Regions from separate parts of the Danxiaibacter flavus genome, predicted to be linked through region 2. Evidence: riboswitches for the same ligand, from Rfam matches in the RefSeq annotation. Region 2 holds a riboswitch; the other holds the start of a gene.
The links. A riboswitch is a leader RNA that binds a small molecule or an ion and turns the genes downstream of it on or off. The one in region 2 is predicted to bind cobalamin.
Positions count from the first base shown of each region.

Region 1: linked by a shared signal. The riboswitch ahead of QTN47_RS18830 (TonB-dependent receptor) and the one ahead of QTN47_RS27020 (TonB-dependent receptor plug domain-containing protein) in region 2 are both predicted to bind cobalamin.

Region 1 covers NZ_JAULBC010000006.1:413,842-418,347, reverse strand. The annotation lists gene QTN47_RS18835 (hypothetical protein) at 1-1,018, opposite strand, end outside; cobalamin riboswitch at 1,648-1,852, shown strand; gene QTN47_RS18830 (TonB-dependent receptor) at 2,288-4,506, shown strand, end outside.
Region 2 covers NZ_JAULBC010000014.1:38,487-42,992, reverse strand. The annotation lists gene QTN47_RS27025 (DUF6580 family putative transport protein) at 36-614, opposite strand; gene QTN47_RS27020 (TonB-dependent receptor plug domain-containing protein) at 634-2,565, opposite strand; cobalamin riboswitch at 2,706-2,910, opposite strand; gene QTN47_RS27015 (APC family permease) at 3,201-4,506, shown strand, end outside.

The DNA of each region.
Region 1 (4,506 bases), on a different contig from region 2:
CGCGCCCATAGGTGAGCATATAAGCCTGATCCCAGTTTTTGACCGGGTAATCGCAACGGACATTGTGCGTAATGTCCGGATACAGGCGGTGTTTGTATTTGGAAGGAAGCCTGAACCGGGTTTCGGCAATTGGCGGGCTGCTTGGGCCTGACACAACGCCTTTCAGCCAATCGGGATTATTTTGGCGCAAGTAGGCGTAGAAATAGTCAATTTGTTCCTCGCTGAATCCTTGCAGTGAAATCCAGATTCCGGCATTGGGGTGGTATTTGATAAGCCGCTCGTGAAGCTCTTTTAAATAGGGCAATACTTCGCGCGGATGATTATCGCCGGGGTCGCCTCCCGGAAAAAAAACGTCGTCGAGTTTCGGACATTTTTTATAAAAGTCTTCTTTGGTATCCAGATCTTTTGTCCGCGCAACCTGATCTTTCATATCGCAGCCAGCCGGAGTCCACACCCAATAGTCAATGCTATATTTTTGGCAAATTTTGCTAACCTCAATATTCATTTCATCCGGAGCAAGCTGCATGAGTGAATTCCTTTTTTCTTTCTCTGCGGGAATCATTTCAACCGCGTTGGTACCAAAAACAATCAGATCACGGATGTACTGTTCGTATTGGGCAACACTCCAGGCATCGGTGGAATTGTTGGTGGCACGGTACCCCAGTTGGTGACCACGGATGACCTGCAGCGGAGCTGTAGCAATCTCGTCTTTTTTATTGAACAAGATTTTGTTTTTCTCCAGGTTGGCTTTTCGCAAAAAATCGCCGACAGCGAATAATACGCCGCGGTCGTCAGCCCCGATCAGCCACAAAATTTGTTTCCCCGTTTGGCTGTCAACAACAATCCGGTAGCCTTCAGCTTTTGTTTCCGGAAGGTTCTTACCATTACGTTTTGGTACCGATAGCCCGTCTACTCTTTCATCCTGCATAACTGCCAGCGCGATAACCTGATTTTTCCCGGACGATGCAAACCGTTGGGGGCTGATTGAAGTTCTTTTTGCCACTTCTTCCTGCAACATTTTTATGATTGTTTCCCGAACAGGCGATTTGATATTTGCGGAAGCCAGAATCCCGGCATTGCTAAAATCTACGCTTTGGGCATTAATCATCTCCGTAAAAAACAATGTAAGAAGCACAATGAATAATTGGGAATAGAGATGGCAAGTTTTCATTAGTGTATAAATTTTAGTTGCGTTTTGGCTATTGTCATTGTATTGAGGGTGTTTAAAGGCGAGCTCTGCATAGCCATGCGTAACTCACCACCCGTATTTTTTATCTTCCTAATTCCAGGAAAGATCGCACGTTTATAACTGCCACATCTTACCTGTTTATCCATTTGCACATTTACTCATTTGCACATTTACTCATTTGCACATTTACCATTTGCACATTTACTCATTTGCACATCCGCACATTCTCCTATTTGCTCAAACGCCTGCTTCCCATTCCAATACACAGCCCAATCACAACCATGGTCAAGTCAAAAAGCGTTAGTTTCTGTTTGGAACTCATAAATAAAGAATAACCTTAAATATAGGGAAAGAAGAGGAAGATAATTGAAAAATTGACAAGTGAAAATTGAAAATGATGGATTCCTGGCCGTGAAAATTCATTGTGAATTTTCAATTCCCCCTTTTTAATTATCCGTTATTTATGCCGCGGATTTCGCTGGCGAATGCGCCGTTAAAAGGGAAGTCCGGTGTAAATCCGGCGCTATCCCTGTAGCTGTAAGCTTTACGATCAAGATGCAATTCATCCTTGTTCAACATCAGGATCTTCATACCACTATATTTAAACGGGAAGATGTTCATATGTAAGCTAGCCAGAAGACCTGCCAAACACCACACACAATCGCTGGGCTATCGGGTGAAAAGACGGAGATGCAAACTTGTAGCTTTCTTAGTTTCTGCATTTGTCGTATTCCGGCTATTCTCAGCCTTTGTAACATACAAAACTCAATGTTATTGGGCTTGTGCCATCCCCCATGGATGCGAATTTGATAGCGTTACACCTGTCTACATTTTGAGATTGTGTTTTTATCCATATTGTATCCGTGACGGATCAGGTTTTTAATCTTTGGGGGATGTAGAAGATTAAGCATACACCTCTCAGAGCATTTGGCAACCGCGCCATCAGGCATCCGATTCTATTGACAATGAGGAGGAATTTCTCTAGCTTTACCAAACGACTTGAAATTGCTGCAAGCCTATCAACTTACCATTTTATCATTCTTATATAGTCGCCAGAGTTAAAAATCAAGTTAACCGACTTAAGTATAAAATGCAAGTATGAAACTTTTTCTAATCCCTTTTCTTCTACTCCTGCCCTCTTATGTTTTCTCCAATGAAAATAATGGGACCATTCGCGGTACTGTTTCAACTTCAGATGGAATGCCAGCTGCTTTTGTAAGTGTCCGGATAGAAAATTCCGGCAAAGGGGATATTACTGATGATCAGGGAAATTTTGAGATCAAAAAATTAAGCCCCGGGAATTGTATTCTTCGCTTCTCATTACTAGGGTATGTTGATAGTACAATCAATGTACATATAAAACAAAATGAAACAACTTTTATTACCGTACAACTTGATCAAACATATGCGGAACTAAAAAAAATAACGGTTGTTGCAAATCTCGATTCGAAACATGTTGAAATAAAACCTTCGGAATCATTGCGGCTGAATTTGCCACTTAATGAGATACCACAAAACATTGCGGTAGTTACTCATCAAACGATGGCAGATCAGGGCTTGTTATCCACAACAGAAGCAACACGCAATGTCAGCGGCGTTGAAAAAATCAATGGTGGATTAAATGATTATTCATTAATAATTCGTGGAACTGACGCAACCTATAATGTAGTTCGCAATGGCGTCGGCAATTTTTGGTGGAACCAGCAGGAAGACGCAGCTATGTTGGAAAAAATCGAACTCATAAAAGGACCCGCCGGCTTTATGATGAGCGAAGCCGAACCAGGGGGCATTGTGAACATAGTAACTAAACAACCGTCGAAAGAATCCATATCTAATATAAATGTGGGGTTCGGAAGCTACAATATGATTCGGCTTACTGCAGATATTGGTGGCACGTTTTCAAAATCGTCAAAATTTTCATATCGCTTTAATGCAGGCGTTCACCGTCAAAACAGATCATTTCAATTCGGGACAGCATCAAGGTATTTTGTATGTGCTGCCGTAAAATATGACCTTACTAAAAAAATATCTTTTACTGCCGAATACAATTTAATGAAAGCCGAAACAAAGGGAAACAATACCGACCTCCCTTCCATTGATGGCAAAATGCTCATGCTCCCAAGGAATTTTGCAGTAGCAGATGCCAGTACTGACAAGGTAGCACCCAGTGATAATTACTTCCGTATCCATTTTAAACACATCTTCAATGATAACTGGCAGTTGAATGCCCAACTTGCTTATATCGACGGCTCATATATTTTTCATTGGTTACAAACGGATCCATCTTTACAAGTGACAAATGATACATTATATAGGTATGTCAATCATGAGGAATGGCGAAACTTTTCTAAAGTAGCACAGTTTTTTTTTGACGGTAAATTTAAAACAACTGCAAAGATTGAACACAAGCTTTTGTTGGGGATTGATTGTTACAGCGCCGGCACAGATGATCAGATTAAAGATACTTATGGACAAAAAAAGTTCGGATTATACATCCCCAGGCCGCAATATTATCTGCCTGTTGACTCTTTGAGAAATACGCAATTCTCTGACACGTTCTATCAGAAAGTAAGATTCAACAATGTCACCATTTATCTGCAGGATCATATAAAAATTGCAGAAAAATTAGTGATTACCCTGGCCGGCCATTTTACACATGCAACTTTTTATGACACCGGAACTTCCGTTCCCGATTATCAAAAAAACAATATCTATAATGTAGTTACGCCTCGCATGGGATTAACCTGGTTATTTACAAAAGACATTTCAATATATGCAATGTATGATCAGAGTTTCGCGCCGGAGATTGCTCCCGTGTATAATCATACCCCCTTAAGGCCACTTACCGGCAGCGATATAGAAGCTGGAATGAAGGCATATTTTTTTGACAAAAAATTGAATATAAATTTTTCCGTTTTTCAGATCACAAAGAATAACACCTTATCAGCAGATCCGGCCCATCCTGGTTTTAATATTCAAACCGGACAGGTAACAAGCAAAGGAATTGAAGTTGATATAAACGGAAATATTACACATTCGCTAACTATCGCAGGAAACTATGCATACACAGATGCAAGAATTACCAAAGATAGCAGCGGCCTTGTTGGCTTAAGAATTTTCGGCACTCCAGATCACTATGCTAACCTGTGGCTAAAATACATTGTGCTACATCACAAATCAGGAGGCCTGTCATTTGCAATTGGATACCAGCATATGGGTAAACGAAGCGCTGTAGATCCAGGTTGGGCCTCCGGCGATCCTGTCAATTATTTACCTGTTTACAATTTGTTTGATGCAGCATTAAGCTATAGCATTAA
Region 2 (4,506 bases):
CATTTGCACATCCGCACATTCACTCATTCGCACATTTATCTTGCTTCGGGTGCAGTAACTCTATTCTTTAATAATTCAAAACTGCCAAACATAATTCCACTATAAATAATGGTGGAAGAGAGAAATCTTAATTCGTAAGGAATTGCAGTGACAAGACGTAGTTGATAGGTTGTCATGATGTTTGCAAAGCCGTTTTGAGATAGCGCCGCGCCCAAATCAGAGACCAGCCAGTGAATTAACACGGTTACCAGTGTTGCTGTTAAGATACTCTGGATGTTTACGTCTTTGATGAGAAGTTTGCCAGCGATAGTCATTAATGCAAAAGATCCGTACACCCAGTACCAGCCACCATACAACAAACCTGTTCTGAATTCGGAAAATACAGTAAATGATAAAACAAGGTCACTAATAAATAATGCTAATAAAGGAAACGCAAATGGCTTTATGTTGCCCTTAAAATAGGCGCCACCAAACAGGGCCATTGCGCCAAGTGGTGAATACATAACCAGTGGGCTTAACTCCTTTGTCATGTTTGTGGATAAACGTAATACAGCCACAAAACAAATGATCAGTAATAGTAACGTTGTGCGGGGATTGAATTTTGGAATTGACATATAATGACTATTTAGGAATTTAAAAAGTTACAGTTAATCCAGCCTGTACACTTGCCGGTTGAGTGCTATATCCCAATACTTCAACATAATCCGTATTGGTAATGTTTTTAAAATCAGCAAAAACCTTAACGTGTTTGTTGAATTTATATTCACCATATGCACTCCACAAAGTGTAGGCCTCCAAGTTAACCAATGTAGATGGATAAGTGCTAAAATCCAAATCCTTTCTTGCGCCAAAGGTTTGTATATTCATGCTTAAAAACAGTTTTTTAGACGCGCGGTAATTCAATGCCATGCTGTAAGTATCTTCTGGTACACGCAATAATGTAGATGAACTGGAATCCTTGCCGTTCAGTTGTGTATTTAATTTACCTTTCGTGTGTGCATACTGTAATACTAACTGTAGATTTTCTGTGAAGTTGATGGTTGGTTCAATTTCTACACCCCAGTTATGCTGTTCATCCTGGTTTACATATCTGTTTGTGAATGCAATTACATTATTTACGTCACGCTTATAAATAACACCCCTGATGTTGAACTTTTGTTCAGGTTGAAAATACTGCACTCCACCTTCGTAGGTAACCGCAGATTCAGCCTTTAAAGAGCTGTTGCCATACATTGGTGCGTATAATTGGTACAGTGTAGGTGTTTTAAACGCGCTGGATATGTTGGCAAAAATTTTCACTTCTTTGTTCAGGAAAACGAAAGGATTAAAGTTGTAAGTCCACTTGGTGCCGTAAATAGAATTGTTATTATACCTGGCGCCAGCCTCGGCGTGAAATACCTTACCGGTGTACAGAAGAGATGCGTATGCATTAAACTGGTGTTGCATGGCGCTGTCCTTACTTATTTTGCTAACGTCCTGCCCCCAGCTTCCAATGTACGTATTGGATTGAGATGTATTCGATGTTCTGTAATCAACTCCCGAAACCAGTTGTAAACCTTTAGCCAGCTCAGTAGAGTAAACAATTTCCGCAAACTGGTCTGTTCCTTTATAGCCACCGGAATAGTATTGGTCGCTATATGGTGGCACATAACCTGAATCGTTGAGGTAGTCTCTTTTGATAGTATTGTAACTATAGTTTAGTGTAAACCTGCTTTTGCCGAAGGTTAATTCACTGCGCACACCCGTTTGCAGACTTTTGCTTTTGTAGGTATAGTCCCGGTCATCTGTGTAAGCCCCCGCATCCAGTTTACCATTGTAGGTGTTGTAGCGCAGGAACGGAGTTATTTTCCAATGATCATTTACTTTAAAACCAAGATTGGCCAATACACCATGCTGTTTATAACCATCCTTGTCAAATGTTCCGGTGCCGTTTGGGTCTTTGGCTTCGCTAATGCCTTTTGTATCGTAGTAAGTGTAGGCGACATTGTAGTCAAGCGTTTTCGTGCTTCCATTAACCCCTGCGTTGCCTTTGAATGTATTAAAGCTACCGTAGCTCGCGGTCGCAAAAGCGCCCACTTCTTTATTGCCTTTTCTTTTGGTGATAATATTGATAACGCCTGCAATGGCATCTGCCCCATATAAAGTAGATTGACTGCCTTTCAATATTTCCACACGTTCAATATTTTCAATGGGTATTGTGCGGATGTCAAAATTGCTGCTGAGGCCTGACGGATCGTATAGCGGGATGCCATCTATTAATATCAATGTATAATCACTCTTAGCGCCACGCATGTAGATGCTTTTGTCTTTGCCCGGATTGCTTGTAGCGCCATTTACAACGATGCCTGTTTGCTCATTCAGTACTTGTGCAATATCCTTTCCTGCACTGCGTTCAAGTTGTTCGTGAGAAATAACAGTGAGTACTTTGCCTGTCTCGCTTAATTTTTTAGGACTTTTGGTTGCGGTTACAACAACTTCGTCAAGGGCGTTAGTGGCAGAGTCCTTTTGTGCCCATAACGTTAGTGTTGTCATGAGTGCTGTAACTGAAAGTGCAATTTTTTTCATGCTCATTCTTCTGTTTGTATTTTGTTCTGAAATGCTTAATGAAGAATGAACTTTCGAATAATGAAAGAGTAGAAAAGCAGCAACGAGTTATTATTAAAACTTTCGTAGCTGCATCTCCGGCTTTTCTCCCGAAAGCTCAGTGATCTTGTTTGAATCAGGCAGGTCTTCTGGCTCGCTTACATCTGAACACCTTCCCGTTAAAATACAGTGGTATGAAGATCCAGATATTGAGTAAGGATGCCTTGCATCCTGCTCGTTAAGCTTACAGCTACGGGGATAGCGCCGGATTTACACCGGACTTCCCTTTTAATGGCGCGTGCGCCAACCAAATCCGCGGCAAAAGTAAGGGAAATGTGCGAATTAGTAGATGTGCGGACGAGTAAATGTGTGAATGAACAGAGTAAATATCCATAAACCTCGTATAGGCGCAGGCGTGGACTTTTGCCCGCGGCTATTTAATATTCACTTATTCAAACATCTATGCTTTCCTAGTTCGCGCATGGACCCATGCTCCCATTCATCCATCTTCACATCTGCCCATTCGCGCATCTACGCATCTGCCTATTTGCCCATTCGCACATTCGCCCATTCGCACATTTGCACATTTTCGCTACATTTAAGGCTATTTTTTATTTATGAGTTCCAAACAGAAACTAACGCTTTTTGATTTGACCATGGTTGTGGTGGGGCTGGTTATCGGGATGGGAATTTTCAGAACGGCCGCTACATCCGCACAATATGCCCTTAACCCGGTAATATATTTTAGTGCATGGATAGCGGGTGGACTTATCGCTTTATGTGGTGCACTGACTTACGCTGAAATAGGCAGCCGCTACCCGGTGACCGGTGGCTATTACCGCATATTTTCCCATGCTTATCATCCATCTATCGCGTTTTCTGTAAACTGTATCATACTCATCTCAAACGCAGCTTCTCTTGGCGCTGTAGCGTTGATCGGCTCCGGTTATATAAGCCAGGTAATTTTTAATGAACCCGCAACAGATCTTACAAAAGCACTGATTGCCACTTCTGCCGTTGTGGTATTTTACGGTGTTAATTTGCTGGGTTTGCGAATGAGTGCTAAAACGCAGAATGTTCTGATGATCATAAAGATTGGTATGATCGTAATGCTTATAGCTGCACTGTTTATGCCCGAGATCCATCAGCCTGTAACCGAAAGTAATGCGGTTTCGGATGTTTCGTTTCCTTCCTGGATCCACTCATTTGGGGCAAGCCTTATTGCCGTTTCATTCACATATGGAGGCTATCAGCAAACGATCAATTTTGGTAGTGATGTGCAAAACGCTTCCAGAAATATTCCGCGGGGCATCTTCATGGGAATCGCCATAATTATAGGATTATATCTTCTCGTAAATCTTTCTTATTTTAAGGTGATTGGTTTTACGCAATTGCAAAGCCAAAAAGAAATTGCCTCAATTGTTGCAGCAAAAATGTTTGGTCAATCGGGCGGATCTGCGTTTTCGGCCTTGCTGTTTTTATCTGTACTGGCTTATGTAAATGTGTTGTTGATGAGTAACCCGCGTGTAATGTTTGCTATGAGTGAAGATGGTGTGCTGCCTGCAATTTTTCAACAAAAGTCGAAAAAGAAAGACGTACTGGTAATCTCTCTTTCTACATTTGCGGCCATATGTATTATTATCGTATTTCTTGCTAAGACATTTGAGGAGATACTGAACTTTACCATTTTTCTGGATTGTTTTGGGATGGCGGCCTCAGCGGCAAGTATTTTTTCGATAAGAAGAAAGACAAAGCATTTGAATGGCACGGGTATTTATTCAATGAAACTATATCCGTTGATGCCGCTGGTTTTTATTTGCGCTTATGTGTTTGTTGGAATAAATATTGCTATGCAAACGCCCGGTACCGCTCTTGTGGGGCTAATTGTCCTCGCTTCTTTTATGGGCATATATTTCCTGACAC